Regions from separate parts of the Plantactinospora sp. A48 genome, predicted to be linked through region 3. Evidence: riboswitches for the same ligand, from Rfam matches in the RefSeq annotation. Region 3 holds a riboswitch; each other region holds the start of a gene.
What was found. Region 3 has a riboswitch for cyclic di-AMP ahead of ACXN5W_RS07260 (C39 family peptidase). Riboswitches for the same ligand answer to the same signal wherever they lie in the genome.
Positions count from the first base shown of each region.

Region 1: linked by a shared signal. The riboswitch ahead of ACXN5W_RS29905 (coiled-coil domain-containing protein) and the one ahead of ACXN5W_RS07260 (C39 family peptidase) in region 3 are both predicted to bind cyclic di-AMP.
Region 2: linked by a shared signal. The riboswitch ahead of ACXN5W_RS14670 (coiled-coil domain-containing protein) and the one ahead of ACXN5W_RS07260 (C39 family peptidase) in region 3 are both predicted to bind cyclic di-AMP.

Region 1 covers NZ_JBTIXF010000111.1:669-9,198, forward strand. The annotation lists gene ACXN5W_RS29880 (glycoside hydrolase family 10 protein) at 1-826, opposite strand, end outside; gene ACXN5W_RS29885 (ATP-binding protein) at 1,018-1,446, opposite strand; gene ACXN5W_RS29890 (DUF397 domain-containing protein) at 1,560-1,754, opposite strand; gene ACXN5W_RS29895 (helix-turn-helix domain-containing protein) at 1,747-2,622, opposite strand; gene ACXN5W_RS29900 (hypothetical protein) at 2,821-3,513, shown strand; gene ACXN5W_RS29905 (coiled-coil domain-containing protein) at 3,502-4,554, opposite strand; cyclic di-AMP (ydaO/yuaA leader) riboswitch at 4,561-4,696, opposite strand; gene ACXN5W_RS29910 (DUF7507 domain-containing protein) at 5,047-8,530, shown strand, end outside.
Region 2 covers NZ_JBTIXF010000023.1:67,342-78,783, forward strand. The annotation lists gene ACXN5W_RS14655 (hypothetical protein) at 362-790, opposite strand; gene ACXN5W_RS14660 (STAS domain-containing protein) at 1,338-1,703, shown strand; gene ACXN5W_RS14665 (hypothetical protein) at 1,655-2,254, opposite strand; gene ACXN5W_RS14670 (coiled-coil domain-containing protein) at 2,391-3,455, opposite strand; cyclic di-AMP (ydaO/yuaA leader) riboswitch at 3,459-3,590, opposite strand; gene ACXN5W_RS14675 (cation diffusion facilitator family transporter) at 3,733-4,647, opposite strand; gene ACXN5W_RS14680 (HelD family protein) at 4,783-6,900, opposite strand; partial or broken gene ACXN5W_RS14685 (alpha/beta fold hydrolase) at 7,173-8,120, opposite strand; gene ACXN5W_RS14690 (carbonic anhydrase) at 8,296-8,901, shown strand; gene ACXN5W_RS14695 (hypothetical protein) at 8,989-9,318, opposite strand; gene ACXN5W_RS14700 (DUF3145 domain-containing protein) at 9,728-10,219, shown strand; gene ACXN5W_RS14705 (glycoside hydrolase family 3 protein) at 10,277-11,442, shown strand, end outside.
Region 3 covers NZ_JBTIXF010000009.1:31,802-43,243, forward strand. The annotation lists gene glgA (glycogen synthase) at 1-664, shown strand, start outside; partial or broken gene ACXN5W_RS07235 (alpha-1,4-glucan--maltose-1-phosphate maltosyltransferase) at 866-3,025, shown strand; gene glgB (1,4-alpha-glucan branching protein GlgB) at 3,388-5,502, shown strand; gene ACXN5W_RS07245 (App1 family protein) at 5,597-6,583, opposite strand; gene ACXN5W_RS07250 (hypothetical protein) at 6,796-8,436, shown strand; gene ACXN5W_RS07255 (hypothetical protein) at 8,450-8,992, opposite strand; gene ACXN5W_RS07260 (C39 family peptidase) at 9,319-10,137, opposite strand; cyclic di-AMP (ydaO/yuaA leader) riboswitch at 10,503-10,642, opposite strand; gene ACXN5W_RS07265 (hypothetical protein) at 11,070-11,442, shown strand, end outside.

The DNA of each region.
Region 1 (8,530 bases), on a different contig from region 3:
GCACGTCGACCCCGAGCGCCGCGAAGTTCGACAGCGTGGTGCGGTAGTTGCTCGGGTACGGCGAGTTGCTGTTGAGGTGCGACTGGAAGCCGACACAGTCGATCGGGACACCACGGGACTTGAAGTCCTGCACCATGCGGTAGACGGCCTGCGTCTTCGCCTGGTTCCAGTCGTCCGTGTTGTAGTCGTTGTAGCAGAGCTTGGCGCCGGGGTCGGCGGCCCGCGCGGTACGGAAGGCCACCTCGATCCAGTCGTTCCCGGTGCGCTGCAGGTTGGAGTCGCGCCGGGCGCCGCTGCTGCCGTCGGCGAACGCCTCGTTCACCACGTCCCAGGAGAAGATCTTGCCCTTGTAGTGACCGGCCACATTGGTGATGTGGTTGATCATCGCGTTGCGCAGCGCGGTGCCGGACATGTTCTGGGCCCAACCGGGCTCCTGGGCGTACCAGGCCAGGGCGTGGCCGCGCATCCGCTGGCCGTGCGACAGGGCATGGTTGACGATCTGGTCGGCGCTGGAATAGTTGAACTGGTTCTGGTTGGGCTCGGTGGCGTCCCACTTCATCTCGTTCTCGGGCGTGATCATGTTGAACTCACGGTCGAGAATCGTGGTGTACGCCGACTGGGACAGCTTGTACGCCGCCACCGCCGTGCCGAAGTAGCGGCCCTTCTCGGCCGCCGCGCTGCCCAGCGTGGTGCCGGCGCTGGCCGAGCCGGCCATGGTCAGCACCAGCCCGGCGGCGAGCGCGCCGGCGGTCCCGGCCAGCACGGCCGCGCGGGTGCCTCGACGGGCTCCCATCGGCCGGTGGTCGGGTAGCGGATCGGTTCTCATCTGGCTTTACCTTCCGGGCTCGCGGCAGAGCGGATCTGGCCTACGACTCGCCCGTGCTCGACGAGCGTCGATGAATATTACCGATAAACTTTCGGAAACATCAAGGACGTCTATGGGCGAAGATCCTGCCGCACACGCGGATATGGCTTCGAAAGTTTCGATCCCGCCCCCGGTCCGGACGCTCGGGCCCCTCAGGTGCGCGGGAAGGAGGCCCAGATGTGCTTGGTGTCCTCGGTGGCGTACCAGCCCACCTCCAGGGAGAACGCGCGGGCAAGCTGAAGGCCGCGACCACCGGAGCCGAGCGGCCGGGTGTCCGAGAGCTCCGGCATGGACCGCAGGTCGCGGTCGGCCACGTCGAGTACGAAATGGTCGTCATGGCAGAGCAGTCGCACGGTCGTCGGGGGCAGCCCGTGGCGTAGCGCGTTGGTGGCCAGTTCGGTGGCGACCAGCACGACCCGTTCGGGGACCTCGTCCAGGGCCTCGCCCGCCAACAGGGCGTGGCCGGTCAACGCCTCGTGCAGGGAAGCGCGCAACCCACTCAGTTCGGTTGGCGAGTCCAGTACCCATCGGCGCAGCTCAACGGCCTCTGGCAGCGGCGGTGATGTACGCAGCGGTCCCATCGCCCCGGATTACCCAGCGCGGGCTTTCGTCATCCCTGCGGGGGCGACCTTGGGGGTCAAAAAACGAACCCCCGATCCCTGCGATGCGGACCGGGGGTTTCGTCGTGGTGCGGTCAGTGCTGCCGGGGCAGGTCCCTGACGAACTTCGTCCATGCGACCGGGGCGAACGCCAGGGCCGGCCCGGTCGGGTCCTTGGAGTCCCGCACCCCCACGATGCCGGGAAGGTTGCCGGCGACCTCAACGCAGTTGCCCTGACTGCCGCTGCGGCTGCTCTTGCGCCAGCGCGCGCCAGCGGGAAGGTCACTCATGGTTGCCACTCTCCTTGATTTCGGCCAGCAGGCGTGCTGATTCGTCGGCGTCCAGAGCGTAGCCTTCCAACATTTCCCACGCCTCGGCATATGCCGCCACTTCTTCCGGCTTGTCCAGGTACAGCGCTCCGGTCAATGACTCGCTGTACACAGTGGTCGGCTCGGCCGGCCGGGTGCCGAGGCGGGGAAAGTCGAGAATCACGAATCCTCCGGCTAACGAGGCATGATGCGGGACGGTTACGAGCGGAACCACTCGAATCCGTACGCTGGGTCGATCGACGGCCCGGAGCAGGTGGTCGAGCTGTTCCGGCATTCCCGGCGACCGGCGGCGTAGCGCCGCCTCGTCGAGGATCACGTCAAGCCTCGGTGGTCTCGGCCTGGTTCTGGTCAAGAGTTGCTGGCGTTCGAGCCGAAGGGCAACGGCTTGTGCGACCGCGTCCTCAGCGATTCCCGGCTTGCTGCCGATGACGGTGGCGGCGTACTCCTGTGTTTGCAGCAATCCGGGGATGAGGGCCGGTTCGTACTGCCGGAGCTGGCTTGCGGCGGCCTCAAGGCCGACGTACAGCTCGAACCATTTCGGTACGGCGTCGCCGTACGCCTGCCACCAGCCTCGGGCCTTGGTCTCCCGGGCGAGGCTGGTCAGCGCCTCGGTCAGGTCCGCGGGCACCCCGTAGAGCTGGCACATCAGTTTCACGTCGTGGGAGCGCAGGGATGTGGAGCCGGCCTCGATCCGGTACATCCGGGCCCGGGACCATTCGAGTTCCTTGGCCGCCGCTTCGATGGCGACACCGGCCTCTTCCCGAGCCTGTTTCAGGTATCGGCCGAGCTGTCGCCGGGGCACGCTCGACCCGGCATCCGTTTGTGTCACGTCTCGCCCCTCACGTTCTCGTTGTGCCGTTTGAGACAGCTCTACCGTTCCGCGCGAGTCAGTGTCAATACCGGACTGAAATTCTCGATCAGATCCGTTGCAACCCTGGACTGGGACCGGTAGACCTCGAGGTAGCCGGTGTCAGGAGCGCCGCCAGCAGGGCGTGCTCCGGGCGCCGGGCAAGCGGAGGTGGCGGCGGTGGAAGACGGCCCCCTGGTCGAGGTCGGCCAGTTGATCGACGTGGGCGAGTCGGATTGGTTGTCCGGACACGGTCGCCTCCGGATGCGGGTCACCGAGGTGGCGGACACCGGTGGTGTCGACCCCCGGTCGATGGAGTGGATCGTGCTGGCCGGCGTTCCGGTGGCCGCCGGGGGCGTCCACGGCGGGCCCGTCCGGGTGCTGGTACGGGTTGCCGCGCTCGCGGGCCGGCCGACACCCCCAGCCATCCGCCGGCCGGTGTCGGCCGTCCGGCACCCGATCATCGTGCGGCACAATCCGATAGCACCGCTGTGGATCTGCCGGGACTGTGCGTTCCCGTGGCCCTGTCGCCCCGCCCGCGCGGACCTGCGGAGCCTCTACGTCGACGACCCGGTGGGGCTGTCGATGTTCATGGCCGAGTGCCTGCACACGGCCATCGCCGATCTGTTCGAAGCCTGCTCCGGGGCACCGTCGGTAACCCCGGCCGAGCTGTTCGACCGGTTCGTCGGCTGGACCCGCCGGCAGCCGGACGGTCCGGCCGCCGGCCAACGCCGGCAGCCGGTCGGCCCGGCCACCGACCAGCCGGTCGGCCCGGCCACCGGTCGACCGGCGCGGCCGGATGGTCCGGTCACCCGTCGCCAGCGGCAGCCGCCAGGACTGGACCGGCGGCAGCCGCGAGAATCAGAGCAGTGACATGTGTACGTGGTCGGTATGGTCCGACGGTCCGCTGTACGACTTCCACCCCGTCGCCGGGAACCAGATCTGCTTGTACCAGATGACGTAGTAGATGCCGAGCCGGTCGGCGTTGCGGATCAGGAACGCCGCGAGGTTGTTGCCGTACAGGATCTGGTCCTTGTTCTGCGCGTGGACGAAGCCGCTCCTGATCAGTGACCAGTCGCAGGCCCGGCCCTTGGGGTGCTCGAACGGTCCGCCATTGCGGTGGCAGCCCGCGAACCGGTTGAACCCGGCCTTGCGGGTCTCCTTGTAGGCGTTCAGGGTCCGGGCCGTGACGCAGCCGCTCGTCGTCGGGTCCTTCTTGTTGCAGGACTCGCGCGGCCAACTGCCGTCGGCGGCCCGGGGGGCGGCCTTCGCCACCGGCGAGGTGGCGGAGACGAAGCCCTTGCCGATCTGCCGGTTGCCACCCAGCAGGTCCAGCGACTTGTCGACGTTCTCCTTCTGCTTCGCCATGACGGCGGTGAGCCGCTTCTCCTCCTGGACCTCCTCGTCCAGGGCGGCCTGGGCCGCGCGGGCCCGGTCGCGGGCGGCGTTCAGTTCGGCGATCTTGCCGTCGTTGACCTGGTTGATCTCGTTGAGGCCGGTGGCCCGGGCCAGGAAGTCGTCCGGCGAGGAACTGTCCAGCAGCATCGCCGCCTGGCCGGCGGGCCCGACCCGGTAGGCCGAGACGGCGATCCGGCCGATGTCCGGGGCCAGCCGGTCCCGGGCCTCGTCGGCACGGCGCGCCTCGTCGGCGAGTTCCCGCTGCCGCTTCAACGTCTTGTCGAGCTTGGCCTTCGCCGTCACGTAGTTGCGGTTGGCCGTCTCCAGGGCCTCACTGAGCAGCCGGTCATCCCCGTCGCCGGTGTGACCGGACGGGCTCTCCTCGTCGGGACCCTGTCCGGTTGAGGAGGGATTCGGAGTGCCGGGGGCGGCGATGGCGGGTCCGGGACCGACCGCGACGACCAGCGTCGCCACCGCCGCGATCACCGAACTCCACCACATCGGTCGCAGTGCCAATCCGCTCTGTCCTTCCGTGACCGCCGGCCGGGTTAGCTGCCGGGCTCGGGACGGAAGCTGCCCCTACCGCGTCCGACGCGGATTAGCCCCAGTTACCTGGTTCCCCGACTCACCCGGATGGGTGATTAGGCGGCGCCACCGCAGGCGCCACGCGCGCCTATCGGCGATGACCGGGCGTGAGGTTACCTCACGGTGATGGACGGGGGCCACCGTCGCGTCGCTGTGTAGCTGATCCATCACACAGGTGTCCAAGCTGGAGGCTTGAGCGCGCGTCCGCCGGATCGACGACAGAACATATTCGTCGGTTACTCAAGGTGATGAAGGGGCCATTCGGGCCGGTACGGGGGCCGGCTCGACCCGGGTGGCGGGGTGGTCGTCGAAGGTTGGCGGGGCGGTCGCGGGAGTTCGATGGAAGAATCGGATTTCAGGTACTTATCTCCTGATTTCCCCCAAATGGTTATGCTCCGCCACAAACAAGTCATCGGGGGAAAAATGAGCAGGTCAGTCAGGTGGGCAGGCCGGTGGCGGCGTGTCGCCGCAGTCGCGGCCCTCTCGGCACTCGTCGCGACGATCCCCGCCGTTCCGTCATGGGCCGCGGACGACACGGATCCGGCACCAACCGTCACGGCGGCGGCGATCGGACCGGTCAACCCGGTCGCGCCGGCACTGAGCTTCGGCGTGATGACCGAGGGCAACGCCAACGTGGTCCACGACGAGAACGAGGGCACCATGGCCGTGGGAGGTGATCTCTCCTTCGGCAACTACCAGCTCGCCAACAACACCGCCGGCTCGTTCGTGGTCCCCGGCGACAGCCAGCCGTCGGCGCTGGTGGTGGGGGGACGGGTCAACTTCGCCGCCAGCGTCCCCGGCACCCGCCTCCAGGTGCTCTCCCAGGGCTACGCCAAGATCGGCAACCTCACCGGCACCTTCGTCCGGGACACCGACAACAACGGTGCCGCGGTGAACACCCGCATCCTGCCGACCAACGACTACGAGGCTCATCCCCGGGTCGAACTGACGATCCGGCAGCCGCCCGCGAATGTCGGCCCCACCTCGCCGATCAACTTCGCCGCCGCCTTCGAGTCCTTCCGGACCACCTCGACCGGGCTCTCCGGTTGCGAGAACACCGTGGTGCTCCGTACGCCCAACGGAGCTGTGCTGCCCCGGCCGATCCCGCCGGGTAGCAACGCCGTGGTCACGCTGACCAGCGGCGTCACGAACGTGCTGAACCTCAGTGCCACGGACCTGAACAACATCGACACCCTGACCTTCGCCGACCAGCCCACGGCGAACACCCCGCTGCTGATCAATGTCGACACCAGCGGGGTGGGGAACGTCTTCGCGTGGAACGCGCCGAACTTCTCCGGCATCGGCGGCCAGCAGGCGCGGTACGTACTGATCAACTTCCCGACCGCCACCCAGCTCACCCTCACCGCCGGGGCCCGGACCGTCGACGGCAGCATCTACGCGCCCAACGCCGACCTGATCGACCTGTCCGCCAGCAACACCGAGGGCAGCATCATCACCCGGACCCTCGACCACGAGGGCGGGGAGATCCACTACTTCCCGTTCAGCACCACCCTGTCCTGCGGCAGCCCCACCGAGGCCAGCATCGACCTGGTGAAGTCGTCGACCACCTCGCTGATCAGCGCCGTCGGTCAGCAGGTGCCGTACTCGTTCCACGTGGTCAACACCGGTGGCGTCCGGCTGACCGACATAGCCGTCAGCGACACCCAGACCCCGCCGTCGTCGGACGCGGACCTCGGCCCGATCACCTGCCCGGTGACCGCGCTCGACCCCGGGGAATCAACCGTCTGCACGGCGACGTACACGGTGACGCAGGCGGATCTGGACAACGGTGGGGTTTCGGACACCGCGACGGCCCAGGGCACCCCGACCGGGAGCACCACGCCGGTCAGCTCCGAACCGTCCGACCTGACCATTCCGGCCGAGGTGCTGACCCCGGCGATCTCGGTGCTCAAGTCCTCCACCAGCGGCACCATCACCACCGTCGGTCAGCAGGTGCAGTACCGGTTCCAGGTCACCAACACCGGTGGGCTGACCCTGACCGGCGTCAACGTCACCGACGCGCAGACCCCGCCGTCGTCGGACTCGGATCTGGGTCCGATCACCTGCCCGGTGACCACGCTGGCGCCGGGGGCGTCGACGACCTGTACGGCCACGTACACGGTGAGCCAGGCGGACCTGGACAACGGCGGGGTTTCCGACACCGCGATCGCGCATGGCACCCCGCCGGGGACTACCACTCCGGTGGACTCGGCGCCGTCGTTGTTGACCATCCCGGCGACGCCGCTGAGCGCGGAGATCACCGTGGTGAAGTCGTCGACGACGACCACGATCACGGTCGCCGGTCAGCAGGTGCCGTACTCGTTCCACGTGGTGAACACCGGCGGCTTGACGCTGTCGGGCGTGAACGTGACGGATGTGCAGACCCCGCCGTCGTCGGACGCGAATCTGGGTCCGATCACCTGCCCGGTGACCACGCTGGCGCCGGGGGCGTCGACGACGTGTACGGCCACGTACACGGTGAGCCAGGCGGACCTGGACATCGGTGAGGTTTCCGACACCGCGATCGCGCATGGCACCCCGCCGGGGACTACCACTCCGGTGGACTCGGCGCCGTCGTTGTTGACCATCCCGGCGACGCCGCTGAGCGCGGAGATCACCGTGGTGAAGTCGTCGACGACGACCACGATCACGGTCGCCGGTCAGCAGGTGCCATACCGGTTCGTGGTGGTCAACACCGGCGGGGTCACGCTGTCGAGCATCGCCGTGACGGATGTGCAGACGCCGCCGTCGTCGGACTCGGATCTGGGTCCGATCACCTGCCCGGTCACAACCTTGGCGCCCGGGGTGTCCACGACGTGTACGGCGACGTACACGGTGAGCCAGGCGGACATCGATCACGGATCGCTCGACGACACGGCGACCGCGCACGGCACTCCGCCGGAGGGCCCGCCGATCGACTCCGACCCGGCCGGGCTGACCATCCCCGCCGGTGAACCGAGGACCGGGATCGACGTGACGAAATCTTCCACCACGGTGGCCATCACCATGCCGGGGCAGCAGGTGCCGTACACGTACCGGGTGGTCAACACCGGGGGCGTCACCCTGACCGGGGTCACGGTCAACGACACCCTGCTGCCCCCCGCCAGCCGACTGTTGTTGACACTGATCACCTGCGGGCCGAACAACGTACCGAACGGTTCCGTAACGCTGGCGCCGGGCGAGTCCATCGAGTGTCGAGCCACGTACACGGTCTCGGAGGTCGACTTCAGGCAGGATTCGCTGATCGACGTGGCGACCGCGACCGGTACCCCGCCCAGCGGGCCGCCGCCGGTTTCCGGACCGTCGGACGTGGACATCCCGATCCTGCACCCGTCGATCGGGCTCACCAAGTCGGTCGACCCGGACGTGGTGTCCGAGCCGGGCGAGGTCGTCACCTACCGGTACGTCGTCACGAACACCGGTGACACCGTGCTGACCGACGTGACGGTCGAGGAGACCAGCTTCTCCGGCACCGGAACCCCCTCGGCGATCACCTGCGGCAGCACCTCGCTGGCGCCGGGGGAGGACACGACCTGCACCGCGACGTACGCCGTGACCAGGGCCGACATCAAGGCCGGGACGATCACCAACACGGCCGTCGCGATCGGTACCCCGCCCACCGTGCCCGGTCAGGAACCGCCGTCACCCGTACGGTCGGACCCGGCCTCGGCCACCGTGACCGTGACCCGGGCGACCATCGCCGTGGAGAAGTCCGCTGAGCCGGCTGAGGCGCACAGGGTGGGCCAGCGGATCCGGTACCGGTTCGTGGTCACCAACACCGGTTCGGTCACCCTGACCGGGGTCACCGTGACCGACACCCTGGTCCCGCCGGCGAGCCCGGAGAACCTGGGACCGATCACCTGCGGGCCGGAGCACACGCCGAACGGCTCGGTCACGCTCGCCCCGG
Region 2 (11,442 bases), on a different contig from region 3:
CGCACCGGGGCCGGGGGGCGACGGATCCGTCAGCCCGACGGCGCCGAGGCCGATGCCGGTAGGGCCGCCCGATCCGGCGCCGGGCGGCGTCACATCCGGCCCGCCGACCTGGCCGCCGGCCAGCTCGACCGGCGGACCGACCGGCACCGCGAACCCGACGGACGGTGTCGGCCCGCCGTCGCCGACGGGTTCCTCCGCCCCGGAAACCGCGCCGGTGACCAGCGCATCGGCGTTACCGGGGCCGAGCCGGGGAACGGACGGCAGCCCCACCCCGTCGGCCCCGGCGTCGTCGCCGGCGGTCCCGGCTTCCGGTGGTACGCCTGACCGCGCGTTCGCGGGTTGGCGTGTCCTCGCCTGATCCTCAGTTGTCGCGGGCGACCGGTGACCCCGGACGGTCCACGTCGACGAACTCGACCTGATCGGTCGACCCGAGGGCGGTGTTGTCCCTGGCCATGGCGGTCCGTGCCGCCGTACCAGCCGCCCAGCCGATGGCCACGCCGACCAGGCCGGCACCGATCAGGTACGCCCAGGGCAGGCCGGGGCGCCGGCCGGCGAGCGCGTCGAACGCCCGGCTGGCGCGTTGCCATGCCTCGTCCGCCACCGACCCCACCCGGTCCCGCGCGTCGTCGGTCAGCCCCGCCGTCGCGGACCGGGCCGACTGAGCGGTGTCCAGCGCGGCGTCACGGACGGTCTCTCCGGCCGAGTTGACCGCGGCGACCAGATGTTCCCACGCCTGGTCGGCGATCCGCTCGGTCCTGCCCCGGCGGTCCAGCAGGTTGGTTCCGAACATCGGTGGTCCCTCCTCGGCTGCCGAACATCACTGACCACATCGGACAGATGTGTCCGGCTCGGCGCAGTTGCGATTACCTTCCCCGAGGTGCCCCCGTGGGCCCGGTGGCAAACTCGCGATCACGCCTCGTGATCGCATCTTGCCGTACCGCTCGATCACGAACGGTCAGGATATCAGCACGCCCCGTCGCGGCTGGCCGATGCGGACCGCCCGTCGACCGGCGCGTTGACCGGCTCGCGAGTGACGCGGGCGACTCGTGGTGAATGCCACTGCCGGGTCTTTGCCGTGGTCAGCGGCGGTGGGCCGGGCTATTCGACTGGCGGGGTGGCGTGGGACGGCTAGGGTGGGATGCCGCGGCCCAATCGGAGCGAGGGCTCCGGTGCGCCGTGGTGAAACGTTGGGTGAGTTGCCCGGAAATGTCCGGGTAATTCCCTCTGGCCGCATAGATTGCTCGGCCGGAGGGGTGGCGACCGGAGCCGGCGAGGAATACGCTCGGTCGCGGCCCGCGTACTAGAGGCGCCCGGTACGGGCGAGTGGAGGTGCTCGCGTGAGCCTGTCGATCAGCACGTCGATACTGCCCGGTGGAATCGTGGAAATCTCGCCCGAAGGGGAGATCGACGTCGATACGGCGTTTGAGGTGCGCGAAGCGGTGGCGGGCGTGTTGGCCAAGGGCCGACCCTCCCGGATCGAGCTCAACATGCGTCGGGTCACGTTCATCGACTCGGTCGGCATCAGCGCGATGGTGGGCGGCTTCCAGATGGCCGAGGTCAGCGGCGTCAAGCTCGTGGTGACCGAGCCGAGCAGGTTCGTCCACCGCCAGCTGTGGGTGACCGGCCTGCTCGGGCTGTTCGGCGCCCCCGAGCCCTACTTCGCGGGCGCCAGCGCCTCCGAGGCGCCCCTGCCCGGGGTCTGAGCGGGCCGTCCGGCCGCCTTCCGGCCGTCGCCTGGGATCCCGCTCTTCTTCGCGTCCCGCCGGCCCTGGCCGGTGCCCGGCGTCCGGCGTCCCCGAGGGGTGCGGCCCCACGGCTTGAAGCTGGACAGTGCGGTCATGAAGATCAACAGGCTGGACGAGACCGTCGGCGCTATCACCAGGTCCGCGCGGTCGCGTGCCGTCGCGGCCGCCCCGGCGTCGGCGAGATGCTGGACCATCGGCACCAGCAGGAACAGCACCAGCAGCAGCATCGCGGTGGTCAGCACCAGCTTGGCGACGACCCACTTGTAGCGCAGCACGCCCCACGGGGTGACCAGCCCGCTGAGCAGTCCGATCACCCAGACCGCCACGGACAGCGGCGCGAACAGCACCGTCGCGACCAACCGGGCCGCCGGGTAGACCACCGCGTGATCCGCCCCGACCAGCCCGGCGATGCCGAAGGTCAGCAGGACGAGGTCGGCACCGAGCCAACCGACCGAGGTGACCACGTGGGCGGTGAGCAACGCCTTACGGGCGCGTGGCGAGATCCTCATGGTGCCGATGCTGCCGGGCGAGCGGGCGCCCGTCGTGGTGCCCGAAGCGGATTCCGGCGTACGACACCGGACGTACCCGGCGGTGGCCGGTCACGGCCGGTGCCCCGGCCCGGAGGCGGGCCGGGGACAGCCAGAGTCAGTATTCCGACAGGTGCACGTGGTTGGTGTGGTCGCTGGACGGGTCGCCGTTGCCGCCGCTGTACGCCTTCCAGCCGCTGCTCGGCAGCCAGATCTGCCTGAACCAGATCACGTACAGCACGCCCAGCCGGCTGGCGTTCTTGATGAAGTACGCGGCCAGGTTGTTGCCGTACGTCTTGTCCGAACCGGTGGCGACGCCCTCGAACCCGCCCTTGGCGGCCGCGAAGTCGCAGGCCCGGCCCTTGGGATGTTCGCCGGATCCGCCGCTGCGGTAGCACGAGACGAAGTGGTTGAAGCCGGCCGCCTTCGCCTCGTTCATCGCGTGCAGGGTGCGCGGGGTGATGCATCCCGAGGTGGTCGGGTCGTTGACGCTGCACGACTCGGGTGGCCAGGATCCGTCGGAGTTGCGGGGCGCGGGCTTGGCCACGGCCCGGGACGTGCCACCCGTACCCGTGGTGCTGCCGCCACCACCGGAGACCGCGAGGGCCCGCTCGGCCTGCTGCTTGCGCTTGGCCATCACGGCGAGCTGGGTGCGCTGCTCACCGATCTCCTTGTCGATCGCCTCCTTGGCCCGGGTCTCCTGATCGCGCGTGTCGAGCAACGCCCGTAGCTGCCGGTCCTCGTTGCCGGCCACCGCCTGGAGCCGGGCCGCCGAGTCGATGAAGCCGTCCGGTGAGGTGGCGTTGAGCAGGGCGGTGACCGGCCCGAGCCGCCCGGTGCGGTACGCCGCCCCGGCCAGCTCGCCGACGGTCTGGCTGCGCATCTCCACCTCGCCGGCGAGTTCACCCAGGTGTCTGGCCAGGTCCTTCTGGCGCTTGGTGGAGTTGTCGAGCTTCGCCCTGGCGTCCAGGTAGCCCCGGGAGGCGGCGTCGAGCTGCTCCCGGAGGCTGGCCGATCCGCCCTCGTTGTCGGTGTCGCCAGGCGCGGCCCGCAGGCCGGCGATCGGTGCGGCCCGCAGGCCGGCGAGCGGCGCCGCGGCGGCGGGGGTGGGGGACACGGCGAGCGGCAGTGCCGCCGCCAGGAACGCCGCGAGAATCGCGACGGTACGTCCAGCAGGTGCCATGAAGCGTCCTTCCGTCAGCCGCCGACCGGGTTAGCTGACGGGTTCGGGACGGAAGATCCCTACCGCGGTTGCGCGGATGCACCCCTGGTACGTGGTTCCCCGGCTCGCCCGAGGGCGATTAGGCGGCGGTTTCCGCAGGCACCGGTGGGCGCCTCCCGGCGGAAACCGGAGCCGAGTTTACGGCCGGTGGGCCGAGGTGGCTCCGTCGACACCTCGATGTCTTGGGGTAATTGTCAGAAAAGTCCACCTGGACAGCCGAAACTTAAGGGTCCCCTAATCACCAGCCGGCGGAGCCACAGCCGTCCGGTCGGGCGGCCGGCTCCACCTGCAACGTGGCGTGTTCGATCCGGAACTCCTCGTGCAGGGCGATCCGGGCCGCCGTCAGCACGTCACCGACCTCCGTCTCCGGCCGCAGCGTCAGGTGGGCCGAGGCCACCTCCATGCCGGGGGTCAGCGTCCAGACGTGCAGGTCGTGTACGTCGGCGACGCCGGGTAGCGCGCACAACCGGGCCCGCACGGCCGGCACGTCCAGGTGCTCGGGTGCGGCCTGCACCAGGATCCGGACGGCGGCCCGCCCCAGTCGCCAGGTGCGGGGCAGGATGAACAGGCCGATGCCCACCGCCACCAGCGGGTCGGTCCACCACCAGCCGGTCAGCGCGATGGTGCCGGCGGCCACGATCACCCCGACCGAGCCGAGCAGATCACCCAGCACCTCGAGGTAGGCGCCCCGCACGTTGATGCTCTCCCTGGCGCCCGCGCGCAGCAGGCCGAAGGCGGCGATGTTGGCCGTCAGCCCGAGGAACGCCACCACCAGCATCGGGCCGGGTCGCACCGGTGACGGGTCGCCGAACCGGCGGATGGCCTCGGCCAGCACGTACAGCGCCACGCCGAACAGCAGCACGGCGTTGGCCAGCGCCGCCAGCACCTCGAGGCGGTAGAGGCCGAAGGTCCGCTGCGGGTCGTTACCGGCCCGCCGGCCGGCGGTGATGGCCGCCAGTGCCATGCCGATGCCGAGCACGTCGGTGAACATGTGCCCGGCGTCGGAGAGCAGCGCGAGGGAGCCGGTGAGCAGCGCGGCGACCGCCTCGACCACCATCAGCGCGGCGAGGATGGCGAATGCCGCCCACAGTCGTCCGCGGTGCCGGTCCGCGGCCCGCAGCACCTGTCCGCCATGGTCGTGCCCCGCGCCCACCTGACCACCCTCCGTCACCGGTCACCCTCCCAACCCAAGCTATGCTCACATTGCTATATATGCAACTGGCACCTGGACCGCGGGCCGGACCGTCGGCGGCGCTGTGAACGTGGTCCTCGGCTGACCGGGCGAGGGTCAGGAGGTGAGCGTGATGGTGGTGAGGCGTTGGGTGGCCCGGGAGAGGGCGACGTACAGGGTCCGGATCCCGGCCGGGGAGTCGGCCCGGATTCCCGCGGGGTCGACCAGCACCACCCCGTCGTACTCCATCCCCTTGGCCTGCACCGCGTTGACCACCTGCAACCGTGGTCCGGACAGCTCCCGCAGCCAGTCCGTCACCTCGTCCCGGCGCGGTACCGGGGTGATCACCCCGACCGTGCCCGCCACCTCGGTCAGCAGCTTGGCGGTGGCCTCGACCGTGGCGGCCGGCAACTCGTCCGGGCGGACGGTGCGGGCCACCGGCGGGACACCGGTGCTGCGTACGGCGGTCGGCAGCACCAGGTCCGGATCCAGCTCCCGGATCACCTCGGCGGCCACCGCGAAGATCTCGGCCGAGTTCCGGTAGTTGGTGGACAGGGTGTACTCGTGCCGCTGCCGCCGCCCCAACGCCTTGTCCCGGGCCCGGACCAGCTCCGCCGGGTCACCGGTCCACGCCGTCTGCGCCGGGTCACCCACCACGGTCCACGAGGCCAGCCGGCCCCGTCGACCCAGCATCCGCCACTGCATGGGCGAGACGTCCTGCGCCTCGTCGACCACGACGTGCGCGTACTCCCGGTAGTCCTCGTCCCGCCGGACCGTCTCGGCGCGGGCCGCGCGCTCCCGGTCGGCGTACGTGCTGACCTCGCGTACCCCACCCGCCACCAGGAACGGGTCGCGACGCTTGCGAGCCGGCCTCGGTGGCCGGCCCATCAGCTCGTCCAGCTCGTCCAGCAGCGCCACGTCCGGGATGGACGGACCCTCGGCGTCCAGTTTCCGGTACGAGTCGACCAGCAGCTCGGTCTCGGCCGGGGACAGGAGGCCGGCGGTGTACGACCGCAGCCGCGCCGGATCGGCCAGCCAGGCCAGCACGTGCCAGGGGTGCAGCCGGGGCCACCAGGCGCGGATGAAGTCCCGGAAGTCGGACCGCTCGGCCAGCTCGTCCTCGAACTCGCGCCGCCCGGACGGACTGCCGCCCCCGGCCTCGCGGGCCTGCGCCCAGAGCGCCGCGAACAGGCCGTCGATGCCGGCCCGCCGTACCTCGTTGCGACGCGCCCCGCGCGGCAGCGCCCGATCGCGGATCCGGTCCAGCTCGTCCGCGCGCAGCCGCAGCAGCCGTCCCCGGTACAGCAGACGCAGCTCGGTCGGCCCACCGGGTACCGCGTCCCGGGCCGCGCGTTCCAGCACCCGGCGCATCCGCAGCGACCCCTTCACCCCGGTCACCGGCGCGGGTTCGGTGCGGGTGGCGGTCAGGCCGACGACCATCGAGCCGAGCGAGTGCAGGGTGGCGGTGTCCTCGCCCAGCGAGGGCAGCACCGAGGAGATGTAGTTGACGAACACCCCGGAGGGGCCGACCACCAGCACCCCGCCGCCGGCGAACCGGGCGCGGTCCGAATACAGCAGGTACGCCGCCCGGTGCAGCGCCACGGCGGTCTTGCCGGTGCCCGGTCCGCCGGACACGATCGTGACACCGGAGGCGGGGGAGCGGATCGCCTCGTCCTGCTCCCGCTGGATGGTGGCCACGATGTCCCGCATCCCGGTGCCGGTGACCCGGCTCAGCGTGGCCAGCAGCGCACCGTCGCCGACCACCCGCATCCCGTCGGGTGCGGCCGTCGGGTCGAGCAGGTCGTCCTCGATCCGGGTCACCCGCTCGGCGCTGGAGGAGATCATCCGCCGGCGTACCACCCCCTGCGGGTCGGCGGCGGTGGCCTGGTAGAACGCCGCGGCGGCCGGTGCGCGCCAGTCCACCACCAGCGGCTCGGAGTGCTCACCACGTACGCCGAGCCGCCCGAGGTGCAGCACGGAGGAGTCCCGCAGGTCGAGCCGACCGAAGACCAGCCCCTCGTGTTCGGCGTCCAGCACGTGCCGACGCCGGGCGGCGTGGTAGACCATCGCGTCCCGCTCGACGAGCGCGCCGAAGTTGCCCACCCCGGCCAGCCGGTAACCCTCCCGCTCGGCTCGGGCGGCCGACTGGCGCAGTTGCGCCAGCCGGGCGTACACCCGGTCCAGGTGCCGCTGCTCGGCGGCGATCTCCTGTTCGAGGATGGTGCGGTCGGTCAACGTGCGGGCTCCTGACGGCGGTGGGCGGCGGGCCGGATCGCGCGCGGGCGCCGATCGGGGACCGATCAGGATACGTCGCCGCCCCGGGCCGGCCGCGTCCGAGGGGCCGCCTCGGCGTGGCCGGCGCCGGTCCGGACCTTGGGCGCGGCTCCACCGCCGGCCGTGCCGCCGGCGCCGACCGGGGTGCCGGTACCGGCCGTGGCGGCCGGGACGCGGGCCTTCGGCGCGGAGCGTCGTACCGCCCGGGCCGGGCCGCGTCGGCCGGTACGACGCCGGGCGGGCGCCGCGGCCAGGGCCCGCCGGACCACGCCGAGCAACGCGGCGTTGACCTCGGCCGGGCGTTCCATCATGAGCATGTGACCGGCACCCGGGCAGACGGTCAACTCCACCGCCGGCAGGGTCCGGACGATGGATTCGGCGCACGGCGGCGGGGTCAACCGGTCCCGGTCGCCGACCAGCGCCGCGATCGGTACGTCGGGCAGCCCGGCGAGGGTGTCCAGCCGGCGTTGCGCCCCGATCGAGGCGCGGAAGCCACCGATCGACCGCAGTGACGCGCGGGCCACCGCCGAGGTGGTCAACCGGATGTCCGTCGGCTCGCACCGGTCGCCGAACAGCAGCCAGCGCAGCGTCGGGCGCAGGGCCCGGAGCAGGGCGTGCGGCGGTCGGAACGTCCCGCACCGGGCCAGTACGCCGGCGCCGGTGGTCTCGGCCAGCCGGATGAGCCGGGTGATCCGTGGCGGCAGGCCGTACGCCGTGTGCGCGTGGCCCTCGGCCGTGGTGGACACGAGGACCAGCCCCGCGACCCGGTCGGCGAACGCGGTGGGGTGCCGATGGGCGTACTCCAGCACGGTCATCCCACCGAGCGAGTGGCCGGCGAGGATCACCGGACCGGCAGCGGTCAGCTGGTCGAGCACCTCGGCCAGGTCGTCGCCGAGCCGTCCCAGAGTGGCCCCGCACAGCGGGGTGCGGCCGGACCGACCATGCCCGCGCGCGTCGTAGCTGATCACCCGGACGTCGGGACCGAACTCGGTGCGCAGGGCCGCCACCTGACGGTGCCAGATCCGCCGGTCCAGGGTCCAGCCGTGCAGCAGCACGACGGTGGCCGGGGCGTCCGCCGGGCCGGTGATCTCGACGTGCAGGTCGACCCCGTCGGTGAGCGCGACCCGGAGCACCGTGTCCGGGCTGCCCCGGCGCGTCCCGGAGCTGGCCTGTTCCGGCATGCCGCCTCCCCATCGAACTGGGACGTTGCATCTACCCGCTCGGCGGGGGGGACGAACCGGCGAAGTGAGAAGACTCGCAACCCGCTTCCCGGTTGGGGGGTTCAGGCGCCAAGCTGTTTAGATGTCGACGCGATCGAGCGATCCCACCCTCGTGCCGGGAGAGCGTCCTTCGAGTATGTCCCCCGGGTCCGTCAGTTCGCGGACCCCGGCGGCGGCACTGGCCGATCTGCTCGCCGGGAACCAGCGGTTCATCAGCGGCCAACCGATACACGGGCACAACGTCAAGGCGGCCGCGGCCGCCTCCGGTGGCCAACAGCCAGGTGCGGTGGTGGTGGGCTGCATCGACTCACGGGTGCCACTTGAGGCGATCTTCGACCAGACATTCGGGTCGATGTGCGTGGTGCGGTCCGGCGCGCACGTGCTGGACCAGGCGGTGCGCGGGTCCATCGACTTCGCGGTGACCGCTCTCGCGGTGCCGCTGGTCATGGTGCTCGGACACGAGCGGTGTGGTGCGGTCGCCGCCACGGTGGGCGCGTTGCGCAGCGGCGAACGGCCGGACGGCGCCCTGGGATATCTGGTCGACGAGATCGCCCCGGCGGTCCTGGACGTGGGCCTGGACGACCCGGACGTGGCCTCCGCGGCCACCCGCCGGCACATCAGTCGGACCGTCGCCGAGCTGGCCTCCCGGGAGCCGCTGGCGGCTGCCGTGGCCGCCGGGTCGGTTGAGGTGGTCGGGGCGATCTACGACCTGGACACCGGCCGGGTGGATCTGCTCGGCTGAGCCCCGACCACGCCGAAACCGCCGAAACATACCGAAAACGCCCCGTCGCGCGGAAGCGCGGCGGGGCGTTTCAGGTTCGTCGCGGGATCAGCCCCCGAAGACGCCGGCCTCGACCAGCCGCTTCTCGGTGGTGTCCCAGCCGTCCGACGGGTACGCGGCGGCGAGCCCGTTCAGCTCGGCGCGGATCTTGGCAGCGTGCCCGGCGCCGGCCAGCGACCGGATCTCCTCGACGAAGGCCTCGGAGTCGGTGCGCAGGTGCGCGGTCTTGCCATTGGTCAGGTTGCGCACGTAGGCGTGCTTGCCGCCGTTGAGCGGGATCAGGTACTTGAACTCACCGAGCACGCTCAGGGCGCCACCCTGGCCGGCCTGCCCGGCGCGGACGGATGCGCGCGCGGTCTTGGAGGTGTTGTTCGCCACGGGGGTACTCCTTGCAGACGTACGGGAGGACGAAAGTCCGGGGACGGGGGCGACGGGCCGCCGACGCGGTCACCTGCGGTCACCTGCACGGAACACCGTTGCCGGATAGGCGCAGTCGCCAGAGTTGCCTGAGGGGATGCGTGGCGGCACAGGCCGCCAACTCAACTTTACACGACCCTCATCACCGGCCGGATGCCATGCTCCGACTTCGCGACCGACACAGACGGCAACCACGGCTACCGGTCCGGCTATTCCGACCAGCCGTACGGCACGATCACCCGGTCTCTCCGGTACGAGTTTTCCGATTCGCTGGCGCATCACCGACAACAACAGTCATCATGTGACTCAGTGTCCACCAAGTGATCGAGGTCGTAGGGGAAGACGCACCTCGCTCACCCGGGAGGTCACCGTGCCAACGCGTGGCGTCGTATACGTCCACTCGACCCCGCTCGCCGTGTGCCCGCACGTCGAGTGGGCGATCGCGCGCGTCCTCACCGCGCCGGTCAACCTGCACTGGAGCGAGCAACCGGCCGATGCCGGCGCTCGCCGGGCCGAGTGCGGGTGGTCCGGCCGCCCGGGGACCGGCGCGGAGCTGGCTGCTGCCCTCCGGCAGTGGCCCATGATCCGTTTCGAGGTCACCGAGGAACCCAGTCCCGGCCTGGACGGCGAGCGTTTCATGTACGTACCGGGGCGTGGACTGCACCGCTCGGCGATGGGTGCCGCCGGTGACATCCAGCTCGGCGAGGACCGGCTCCGGTCGATCATGGCGAGCGCGCGTGCCCCGGAGGCGCTGGCGCACGCGCTGGACAAGGCGCTCGGCACGGCGTGGGACGCGGAGCTGGAGCCGTACCGGTACGCCGGCGACGGCGCTCCCGTGACGCTCCTCACCCGGGTGGGTTGACCCCGGGCCCGGTGGGCGGAAAGGTCAAGTTGCCCCGATCCCGGGCCGCCTGCTGGAATGGACCACGTGTCGTTTCCGCAGCGCCGGTCTCTCGCCGCCGTAGCCGTCCTCACGACCGCCCTCGGCCTGGCCGGGTGTGGTCACGAGGCGGTCCGATCCACCCCGACTCCGGCGGCCACCGCGAGTTCCGCCGGTTCGACAGCCGGCCCGAGCGCCGGGGCGTCCGGCGCCGACCCGGCGGCCCGGGCCCGCGAACTGGTCGGGTCGCTCGGTGACGAGGATCTCGCCGGCCAGGTGCTGATGCCGTACGCCTACGGTGACTCCGCGACCCGGGTCTCGGCCGGCTCGGCCGCCGGAAACCGCAAGCTGGGTGGCGTGGACACCCCGGCGGAGATGATCGCCAGGTACCGGCTCGGCGGGTTGATCCTGGTCGGGTTCTCCGCCGACGACCCGACCGGCGCGAACCAGGCAACCACGAACGTCGACCGCCCGGCCCAGGTCCGGGACCTCACCGGCGGCCTCCAGGAGGCCGCCGGGAAGCTCCCGGCCGGGAAGGCGCCGCTGCTGATCGGCACCGACCAGGAGTACGGCGTGGTGACCCGGATCAAGAGCGGGGTGACGATCCTGCCCAGCGCCATGGCGGCCGGCGCGGCGGCCGACCCCGGGCTGACCGAGCGGGCGTGGGCGGCGGCCGGCCAGGAACTGGCGGCGCTCGGCGTCAACGTCGACTTCGCCCCGGACGCCGACGTGCTGCGCGCGCGCAGTTCGGTGATCGGGTCCCGGTCCTACGGCGCCGACCCGAAGGTCACGGCGGCCCAGGTCAGCGCCGCCGTACGCGGTTTGCAGGGCGCGGGGGTGGCGGCGAGCCTCAAACACTTCCCGGGACACGGCGGCACCTCCGCCGACTCCCACTCGAACCTGCCGGTCCTCACCCAGGACCGCAGGGCGCTCGACACGGTCGACTTCGTGCCGTTCCAGGCCGGTATCGCGGCCGGCGCCGATCTGGTGATGTCCGCGCACCTCGACGCGCGGGCCATCGACCCGGGCACCCCGGCCACCTTCTCGCACAAGGTGGTCACCGAGGTGCTGAAGGGTCAGCTCGGTTTCACCGGCGTGGTGGTGACCGACGGGATGAACATGGCGCCCGCCGAGAAGTGGCCGGCCGGCGAGGCGGCGGTACGGGCGCTCAAGGCCGGTAACGACCTGCTGCTGATGCCGCCGGA
Region 3 (11,442 bases):
CATCGACACCGAGCAGTACGCGCCGGATTCCGGCACCGACGTGTTGGACCGGCTGGGCATCGACCCGGCCCGGCCGAGCGTGGTCTATGTGGGGCGGATCACTCGACAGAAGGGCCTGCCCTACCTGCTGCGGGCGGCCCGTTCGCTGCCGGCCGACGCGCAGCTGGTGCTGCTGGCCGGCGCCCCGGACACCCCGGAGATCGCCGCCGAGGTGACGGGGCTGGTCGACGAGCTGCGGGGCAGCCGGCAGGGCGTGGTCTGGATCGCCGAGATGCTGCCCAAGCACGAGGTGATCCAGGTCCTCACGCACAGCACCGTGTTCGTCTGCCCGTCGGTGTACGAGCCGATGGGGATCGTCAACCTGGAGGCGATGGCCTGCGAGACGGCCGTGGTCGCCACCGCGACCGGCGGCATCCCGGAGGTGGTCGACGACGGGGTGACCGGGCTGCTGGTGCCGATCGAGCAGGCGGCGGACGGCACCGGGACACCGCTGGATCCGGAGCGTTTCGTGGCCGACCTGGCCGAGGCGATCACCACGCTGCTGTCCGATCCCGCCCGGACCGCCGAGTTCGGTCGCGCCGGTCGGCGGCGGGCCGTCGACCACTTCTCCTGGGACTCCATCGCCGAGCGCACCGTGGAGGTGTACCGGTCCGTGCTCGGCTGACGGCCCGCCGAGCGCCGACCGGCGCTCCACCGGCCGACCGGCACCGCGAGTCGGCGACCACCGGCCGACCGGCGATCCGCCGGTCGGCCACCGCCGGTTCGGCACCGCCGGTCGGCCGGCGGTCCGCCGTCATCCGCCGGAGATCACCGGAAGTATGATCTCGGCCGGCGGACCCGAGCGGTGGACAGTAGGTTGGCAGGCGTGACTGGACGGTTTCCGATCGAAGAGGTCTCCCCGTCGGTGGCCTGCGGCAGGTATCCGGCCAAGGCCGTCGTCGGCGAGCTCGTGCCGGTGTCGGCCCTCGCCTACCGCGAGGGGCACCACGCACTCGGCTGCGTCGTCGTCTGGCAGGGCCCCGACGGCACCCCCCGGCCGGCGGTGCGGATGACACCTGGCGAACACCGGGACGACAGGTGGCACGCCGCCATCCAGCCCGACGGGGTGGGGCTGTGGAGTTTCGCCGTGGAGGCGTTCGACGACCCGTACCTCACCTGGAAGGACGCGGTCACCAAGAAGATCGCCGCCGGTCAGGGGATCGAGGACCTGGCCAACGACCTGGCCGAGGGCGCCGCGGTGCTGGAGGAGGCCCGTGCGGGCGTACCGGCCCGGCTGCGGACCCGGCTGCGCGCCGCGGCCACGGCGCTGCGCGACGGCCAGCTCGGCCTCGGGGAACGCGTGACGCCGGCGCTGGACCTGGCCGAGGTGCTCTGGGCCCACCCGGTGCGCCGGCTGGTCACCCGGTCGGACCGGTACCAGCTGTGGGTGGACCGCCCCCGGGCGCTCTTCTCGGCCTGGTACGAGTTCTTCCCGCGCTCCGAGGGAGCGGTTCCGGCCACCGTCGACGCCCCGGCCCGGTCCGGCACCTTCGGCACCGCGCAGGACCGGCTGCCCGGGGTCGCCGCCATGGGCTTCGACGTGCTCTACCTGCCGCCCATCCACCCGATCGGGCGGGTCAACCGCAAGGGTCGCAACAACACCCTGGTGGCCGGGCCGGACGACGTCGGCTCGCCGTGGGCGATCGGCGCGGCCGAGGGCGGTCACGACGCCATCCACCCCGACCTGGGTACGGCCGCCGACTTCCGGGACTTCATCGCCGCCGCCGCCGAGGTGGGCCTGGAGGTGGCGATGGACCTCGCGTTGCAGTGCGCGCCGGACCACCCGTGGGTGACCGAGCACCCGGAGTGGTTCACCACCCGCCCGGACGGCTCCGTCGCGTACGCGGAGAACCCGCCGAAGAAGTACCAGGACATCTACCCGCTGAACTTCGACATCGACCCGGAGGGCATCCGCGCCGAGGTGTTGCGGGTGGTGCTGCACTGGGTGGGTGAGGGCATTCGGATCTTCCGGGTGGACAACCCGCACACCAAGCCGTTCGACTTCTGGCACTGGCTGATCGGCGAGGTCAAGCGGGTCGACCCGGACGTGCTGTTCCTGGCCGAGGCGTTCACCCGGCCGGCGATCATGCACGGCCTCGGCAGGATCGGCTTCAGCCAGTCGTACACGTACTTCACCTGGCGGACCACCGCCGGGGAGCTGCGCGAGTACTGCGAGCAGCTGGTGGCGGCGGCCGACTACATGCGGCCCAACTTCTGGCCCAACACGCCCGACATCCTGCACGAGACGTTGCAGCACGGCGGCCCGCCGATGTTCAAGATCCGGGCCGTGCTGGCCAGCCTGCTCTCCCCCTCGTGGGGCATGTACGCCGGGTTCGAGCTGTTCGAGCACGTGGCCCGGCCGGGCGCCGAGGAGTACATCGACAACGAGAAGTTCGAGCTGAAGCCCCGGGACTGGGCCGCCGCGGCGGCGGAGGGCCGTTCGCTGGCGCCGTTCATCGCCCGGCTGAACGCGATCCGCCGGAACAACCCGGCCCTGCACTGGCTGCGGAACCTGCGATTCCACGAGATCGACAACCCGGCGCTGCTGTGCTGGTCGAAGCGGGACCCGGCGACCGGCAACACCGTGCTGGTGATCTGCTCGTTCGACGCCGAGCACGTGCAGTGGGGCAACACCACGTTGGACATGCCGGCGCTGGGCTTCGACTGGCACGAACGGTTCACGGTGGCCGACGAGCTCACCGGCGTACGGTACGACTGGGGGCAGCGCAACGCGGTCCGGCTGGACCCGTACCTCTACCCCGCGCACGTCTTCACCATCCACCGGCAGGGCGCGGAGCCGGCGGCCGCGGCGGCCACGCCCACCGGTATGGCCACCCTGGCGGTGACCCCGCCGACCGGTGCGCCCGCACGCCCCGCCCGGCGCGCCCGCAAACCGGCCGCGCCGGCCCCGACCGCCGCACCCAAGGCCACCCTCGAACCGGCGCCGGAACCGACCCCCCAGCCGACCTCGACCGCCGCGCCGGCCCGGCGTACCCGCAAGACCACCGCGTCCAAGGCCACGCCCGCGCCCGAACCGACCCCCCAGCCGGCGACCGCCGCACCCACCCGGCGCACCCGCAAGACCACCGCGCCCAGGGCCACGCCCGCGCCCGAACCGCCGCCCCAGCCGGCGACCGCCGCACCCACCCGGCGTACCCGCAAGACCACCGCACCCAGGGCCACCCCCGAACCGACGGCGCCCCCGACCGGGGAACCGGTCCCGACCACCGGGCCGGACGGTGAGGCCGCCGCGCGGACCCCGGCCAAGCGGGCCGGCACCGGCCGGGCGGGCCGGACCAGCCCGACCACGCGGACGACACGGACGACGAAACGAGCCGAGGGATGACCATGGACGAGCTGATCGCCGGTACGGCGCACGATCCGCACGCCCTGCTCGGAGCGCACCCGAACGGTGGCCGCACGGTGATCCGTACCCTGCGGCGCGGCTGCGGTACGGCGGCCGTGGTCGTCGGCGGCCGGCGCAGGACGATGCGCCAGGTGCACGACGCCGGGGTGTTCGAGGCCACCCTGCCGGGCAAGGTCCTCGACTACCGGATCGAGGTGGACGGCGAGGTGCGGGACGACCCGTACCGGTTCCCGCCGACCCTCGGTGAGCTGGACCTGCACCTGATAGCCGAGGGCCGGCACGAGCGGCTCTGGGACGCCCTCGGGGCTCGAGTCCGGACCATCGACGGCACCTCCGGGGTGTCGTTCGCGGTCTGGGCGCCCAGCGCGCGGGGCGTACGGGTGATCGGCGACTTCACCGGGTGGGACGTGCATGGCGGCTGGCCGATGCGGTCGCTCGGCGGCAGCGGCGTGTGGGAGGTCTTCGTCCCGGACGCCGTGGCCGGCCAGCGCTACAAGTACCGGATCCTGGGTCCGGACGGGGTGTGGCGGGACAAGGCCGACCCGATGGCCCGGCGCACCGAGGTGCCACCGGCCAACGCCTCCGTGATCCACGAGTCACGGTACGACTGGGGTGACGCCGAGTGGTTGGCCCGGCGCCCCCGGCGGCAGGTGCACCAGGAGCCGATGAGCGTGTACGAGGTGCACCTCGGCTCCTGGCGACCCGGCCTGTCCTACCGCGAACTGGCCGACCAGCTGACCGAGTACGTCGTCGAACTGGGCTTCACCCATGTCGAGTTGCTGCCGGTGATGGAGCATCCGTACGGCGGCTCGTGGGGTTACCAGGTCACCGGCTACTACGCCCCGACGGCCCGGTTCGGTGACCCGGACGAGTTCCGGCACCTGATCGACCGGTTGCACCAGGCGGGCATCGGGGTGCTGCTGGACTGGGTGCCGGCGCACTTCCCCCGGGACGAGTGGGCCCTGGCGCGGTTCGACGGCACCGCGTTGTACGAGCACCCCGACCCGCGCCGTGGCGAACACCCGGACTGGGGCACCTACGTCTTCGACTACGGCCGGCCCGAGGTGCGCAACTTCCTGGTCGCCAACGCCCTGTACTGGTGCGACGAGTTCCACGTGGACGGGCTGCGGGTGGACGCCGTCGCCTCGATGCTCTACCTGGACTACTCCCGGCCGGACGGGCAGTGGCTGCCGAACCGGTACGGCGGCCGGGAGAACCTGGAGGCCATCTCGTTCCTCCAGGAGGTGAACGCGACCGTCTACAAGCACCATCCGGGGACGGTGATGGTGGCCGAGGAGTCGACGGCCTGGCCCGCGGTCACCCGGGCGACCTCCACCGGTGGCCTCGGGTTCGGTCTCAAGTGGAACATGGGCTGGATGCACGACACCCTCGCGTACCTGGCGAAGGATCCCATCTACCGGCGCTACCACCAGCAACAGCTCACCTTCTCCCTGGTGTACGCCTGGAGCGAGAACTACCTGCTGCCGATCAGCCACGACGAGGTGGTCCACGGCAAGGGTTCGCTGACCGGCAAGATGCCCGGCGACACCTGGCAGCGACTGGCCAACACCCGGGCGCTGCTGGCGTTGATGTGGGCGCATCCGGGCAAGCAGTTGCTCTTCATGGGCTGTGAGCTGGGCGACGACCGGGAGTGGAGCGAAACCCGGGGACTCGACTGGTACCTGCTGCACGATCCCGCCCGCGCGGGCGTGCAGCGGCTGGTGGCGGACCTGAACCGGGCGTACCGGAGCACCCCGGCGCTGTGGTCGCAGGACACCGCCCCGTCGGGCTTCCGCTGGATCGTCGGGGACGACGAGGCGAACAACACCCTCGCCTTCGTCCGGATCGCGCTGGACGGCTCGCCCCTGGTGTGTGTGCTGAACTTCGCGTCCGTGCCGCACGAGGACTACCGGGTCGGCCTGCCGCTGGCCGGCCGGTGGATCGAGATGATCAATACGGACGCCCACCTGTACGGCGGTTCCGGGGTGGGCAACCTGGGCGCCGTCGAGGCGGAGAGCGTGCCGTGGCACGGGCTGCCCGCCTCGGCCGCGCTGCGCCTGCCACCCCTCGGCGCGCTCTGGCTGCGCCCGGCCTGACCCCGACGCGCGCACTGGCCGCGCCCAGAACCGGACGTCGAGGTTAAGCGGGGGCCCTTCCTATACCGAAAGCGATAACAGGGGGCCCTTCCTTTCAGACCAGGCCGGCGCGTTTGAGCAGTTTGAACAGGCCGGCCCCGTCGGGCGCCGACAGCCACCGCTGGCCGTCCGGGCCGCTGTCCGCCGGGTGGCCGGGCGGGGTCGGGAAGGCACCGGCCAGCACGGCCTGGGTCGGGGAGAGTCGCCGGATCGCCACCCCGGCCACGTTCGCCGGGTGCGCGGCGGCGAACTCCGCGTAGATCTCCTGGTCGTGCTGCCCGTCGTCACCGATCAGCAGCCACCTGACCTCGGGAAACTCCCGGGCCAGCCGGGCCAGGGTGGCCCGCTTGTGCTCCTTGCCGCTGCGGAACCACCGGTCCGCCGTGGGTCCCCAGTCGGTCAGCAGCAGCGGCCCCGCCGGGTACAGGTGCCGGGAGAGGAACCGGGTCAGCGTCGGCGCGACGTTCCAGGCACCGGTGGACAGGTAGAAGACCGGTGCGCCGGGATGGGCGGTGGCCAGCCGTTCGAACAGTACGGCCATCCCGGGTACGGCCATCCGGGCGTGCTCGTCCAGCACGAAGGTGTTCCACGCCGCCAGCAGCGGCCGGGGCAGCGCGGTGACCATCACCGTGTCGTCGATGTCGGACAGGACGCCGAACCGCACCTCGGGGTCGATGATCCGGATCGGCGCCTCGACCGGGCTGGCGTCGGGAGCGCCGATCCGCACGGCCGCCCAGCCCGGCTGGAACTCCCCCTCGACCCGGACGTCGATGAAACCGCTGCGGTCGGTCCGCGCCTCGTGCCGGCGCCCGCCCGCCTCGATCAGCACCGGGGCGTGCTTGGCCGGCAGGGTGGCGAAGCTGCGCCAGCCGCGCAGTTTCTCCGGGCGTGGGACCGGGCGGGCGTCGATGCGGCCCAGCACGACCCGGCCCATCACCCGGGCCCACCCGCACCCGCCGTAACCGGTGTACGCGACAATCTGCGGTCGCCAGCCGCGCCGGCGCAGCCGGCGCTCGGCCAGTTGGTGGATGGCGTCCTCGATCCGCGCGGCGCGGTGCAGGCGGCGCGGGTCGACCGCCTCGCCGACGGGAGTGAGCGACACGCTGCCACCCTGCCACACCCCGGCGCCACCGGCACGCCACGCCCGGCTTCCGGGCCGTGCGGTCACGCGGTTCGCGAAAAAGATCCGCTTCATCCGCCTGGCTGCGAGGATGGGTTCGGGGGTGACGAGAGGCCGTGGCGACAGCGGGCAGCCTGCGGCGGCCCGGCCGGGCCGGCTGGGCGCGCCGGGCGCCGGACCGGCCAGCCGCGGTGGCGCTGTTGCTCGGCGCCCTGGGGTTCGGCTACCGGCTGGTGCTCGTCCTGCTGACCGTGCCCGGCGGCAACAGCGACGAGGCGACCTTCGGCATCGCCGCCATGCACATCGCGGCCGGCACCGACCAACCGGTCTTCCTGTACGGCCAGCGCTACATGGGCACCGTCGAGTCGTATCTGGCGGCGCCGCTGTTCGCCGTCGCCGGACCGTCCTGGCCGGCCCTGCGACTGCCCCTGCTCGCGCTCTGGGCGCTGTTCGTGCTGGGCAGCTACCGACTGACCCGACGGATCTGCTCGCCCTGGTTGGCCACCTTCACCGTGGGCCTGCTCGCGCTCGGCTCGGAGCGGGTGATCCAGGATCAGCTCACCGCCGTCGGTGGCCGGCCGGAGACCAGGCCCGCGGTCGTCGCGCTGCTGCTGCTCGCACTGGCCGTCGGGGAACGCCGGATGCGGCGCGGCTGGATCGGGTACGCCGGCTTCGGACTGCTGTCCGGGCTGGTCCTCTGGGACGACTGGCTGGTCCTGCCGTACCTCGCCGCGGCCGGGGCGGCGCTGCTGGTCGCGGCCGGACGGGCACTGATCGGCCGGGCCGGGCTGGTGCTGGTGGCCGGCTTCGCCGTCGGCCTGCTGCCGCTGATCCTGGCCAACCTCCACCCGCCGGACGGCCAGGACTCGCTGTCGGTGCTGCGTGAACTCAGCCACGGCGACAGCGCGCCGGCCACCCTGGGGCAACGGCTGCACGGTGCCGTCGAGGTCGGCGTACCGCTGGCCGGTGGCGCCTGCCCGCCGGCGGGCTGCGTACCCGGCCGGATCTGGTGGGCGGGGCTCTATCTGCTGTTGCTGCTGGCCGCGGTCGTGCTGGCCGGCTGGGAACTGCGCCGGGACCGCCGGACGGGCCGGGACGGCCGGGTCCGCGCCGCCGTCCGGCTCGCGCTGGTCGCGGGCGCGGCACTGACCCTGGTCGGGTACGTCCGGAACGACCTGGCCGGCACCGCGCCGCTGCAGAGCGCCCGTTACCTGTCCCTGCTCCAGGTCTCGCTGCCGATCATGCTCTGGCCGCTGTGGCGGGCCGCGACCTGGCTCGGCGACCGGCGGCTCCGCACCGACCGGCGGCTCGGCACCGACCGACCCGGCCGGATCCTCGCCGGTGGGGTCGCCACCGTCCTGCTGGCCGCGCTGACCACCACGATGGTCTGGGCGACCGCCGACTTCCTCGGTCGGGTCGGCCCGACCCGGGACGAGGAGCGGCAGGCGCGGCAGGTGGCCACCGCGCTGCGGCTGGCCGGTGTCCGGTACGTCTACGCCGAGTACTGGACCTGCGACCGGCTCGTCTTCAACGCCCGTGAGCGGGTCGCCTGCGCGGTGCTCGACCAGCGCCTGCGGCCCGGCCAGAACCGGTGGGCGGGTTACCGGCAGCAGGTCGACGCGGCACCCCGGCCCGGGTACCTGTTCGACCTCGACGGGCCGGCGGACCGGGCCTTCCAGCGGTTCCTCGAGCAGCGCGGCGCCAGCGGCGTGGTGCGGACGATCGGGGCGTACCGGCTCTACCAGCCGGACACCGGCCGCCGGCCGTGGCGGTGACACCCGGCCGAGGTCAGCCTTCCGGCGTACCGTGCGAGAAGATCACCGGTGCCACCGGGCGCCGATCCCGGTCCCGGTCCCGGTCCGCGCCACGGTCGGGGACCGCGCCGATGGTCGGCCCGGACCACGTCACCCCGACCCTGGGGGGCGCCTCGTCGCGCGTACCGCCGGGGTGTCCGGCCGGCTGTCCGGCGGGCGGCTCGGGGGCCGCCGGCGCGTCCGCCGCCGGCCGGTGTTCCCCGGTGGCGACCAGCAGCTCGTACGCCCGCTCGACCGGCAGCCGCCCGCTGGTGATGGCCAGTTTGAGCGCCACCGGTGCGGGCGCCAGCTCGACCGGCAGGTCCAGCACCCGGGGCAGGACACCCCGCTCGACCAGGTACGCGGCCGCCTCCGGCGGCAGGTCCAGCCACGGCCGGATGTTCTCGGCGCCGAACCCGTATGCCGCCCACCGTTCCGCCTCGGCGGTCACCCGGTCGGCGACGTGTCGCGGCACCTCGTCCCGTCCACCCAGATCGTCGCTGAGCAGTGCCCGGGCGAGCTCCGGAAGGGTCGCCACCGCTACCCAGCGTCGCCCACCACCCGCCGGCGGCGGATCCCCGGCCGGTCGACGGCCGCGTGCGGGACCCGCACCACGCTGAACAGACATATCGGTATCCAAACATGATCGGCGACGGTCGCGACGACCAGGGTCACCCCAGGTCGCGTACGACACGCCGGTTACCCACCCGCAGCCCGGAGTCTCCACCTGACGGCCATTCCGTCGCCAGATCGGGCCGGACCTTCGGTGGCACGTCGGTGGTCACCCGAACGGCCCGCCGGATCGACACCGGCCGGTGTCCATGGTTGCGGACACCGGCCGGCGCGTTGGTGATCGGGTGCCGATCAGGCGGAGTAGCCGCGGGTGGCCATCCAGGCGGCGAAGTCGTCGGCACTCATCCAGTACTGGCTCTGGCCGTTGACGAACGCCGGATCGGCGATCTTGAGAACCCGGCCGTTGTCCCGGTAGCCGACCACCGTGAGGTAGTGACCGCCGCTGTAGTCGTGCCAGCCGCCCTCGGTGTCGACCTGGCTGCCGACGATGTTGGCCACGATGGCGTGCCCGCTGGCGATCGCGGTCACGACGTCGGACCGCAGGCGGCTGACCTGCCCCGTCGTCGGCATACCAGGAATCTCCCGGGTCGAGTAGAAGTTGGTCCTGGCGACGCTGTTCAGCACCCGGGTGGTGTCGGCCGCCGAGTCGGTGCCGTTCTCGGTGGTGTTCAGCCGGGCCGCCAGGCTGTCCTGGCTGGGGTGCAGGCCGGCCGCGGTGAGCGCGATCCGGGTGGCGGCCGGACCGCAGTAGTAACCGTTGATCTGCGCCTCGTAGTCGTAGGCCAGCGACCGGGCGGCCGGCGGTTTCGGCGCGACCGGCCTGGCGGGCTTCGCCGGCGCGGACGACCTGGTCTGCGAGGGGCTCGGCGCGGACGACCGCGCCGCGGTGGCCGACGGAACGGCCGGCACCTCGGCCGGGGCCGCCTCCGCCGGCTGGGCCAGCTCGGCGGCGACCCGGGTCTGGACCGGTTGGTCGGCCGGTTCGGCCACGCCGGTCACGGTCACGCCGGTCACCACGGCCGCGATGGCGGCGCCCGCGGAGACCAGCGCGACTCGGCCGGCGGGCCGGCCCAGCGCGGAACGGAACTGCTGTGGATAACGAAGCTTCACGGGGATCCTCCAGGGAAGTCCCGACCCGCCCGCCCGGGGGCGCGGTGGATCGGCGGCTCCGCCAGGCCAGGACCCGCGGGCGAGCACGGCGACCGGACGCGGGCGCGCGGGGCGTCCGGTCGGGTCTTCGTGGTGTGGCTTGTCGACCGCCGTCGCGGGTGGGGGTTTCACCCACGGCAGGCGGATCCGGGGGAACAGGTGGCCGGGATCGGACCACCTCAACCGGCGGTGCTCGCGTGACGGGCCTGGCTCGACTGGCGAGCCTCGGTCAGGACGCCGCTCCGGTCGGAGCGGGATCGGGCGCGGACACGCCGGTCGGGATCGGGATCGGGGGGATCCCCGGGGGTGAGTGGTGCACGAAGAAGAACTCCTTCCGAAACCGCCTACCGGGTTAGCTGACGGATTCGGGCGGGAAGATCGCCCTACCACGGGTCTGCACCCGCGGATTCACCCCGAAAGAAATTGGGTCCCCGGCTCGTTGTGGACGACTAAGCGGATCCGTGTCGGCGGCCACCCAACAGTGGCCAACAAACCAACATGGACGCGACGACACTACTGGGCTCCTCCCGCTCCTGCCAAGCCCGTGAGCTGGCTAAACAGTGAGCAACACCGCTCCTGGAAGACACGTTGACCGATTTTCGACCCGCTGACGGAAGTGACACCGGTCATCGTTCTCGACAATTACCGGTGAGCCACTCGACCACCGAAACACCCAAGGCGGCGCCGATGGGACACAAGGGGTTCGGAGTGGGTAGCCGACGGACGAGCGGGTACCCGGTATGGTTTCGCCACCCGGGCGGGATGGGTAGGGCGAATCCGTGCTGATCCGCTCGGTGTCGGGATCGCACCGATCGGGTGGATCCGGGCGGTCCCGCCGTTCGAGGTCGGTCTGGGCGATCCGTTCGGGGGTCGGAGAGATGGCGGGTCGGGCGATGAGCGGTTCGGAACTGCCGGTCGACGAGGGCGGGGGCGCCAGCGTCCGCCCGGCCCCCCGCTGGGTGGCGCCGGTGTTCGCGGCGCTGGCGGCACTCGCGGTGCCCTGGGTCGGCTACCTCGCCGCCACCCTCCCCCGACACGCCGTGGCCGCCCACTACCGGGCCGCCTGGGTGGGCTTCGACGTCGGGTTGATCCTCCTGCTGGCGCTGACGGCCGTCCAGGCGTACCGGGGACACCGGCGGGTGGCGATGGCCGCGACCGCCACCGCCACCATGCTGGCGGTGGACGCCTGGTTCGACGTCACCACCTCACCGGGCCCGGACCTGCTGCTGTCCGTGGTGCTGGCGCTCGTCGTCGAACTGCCGCTGG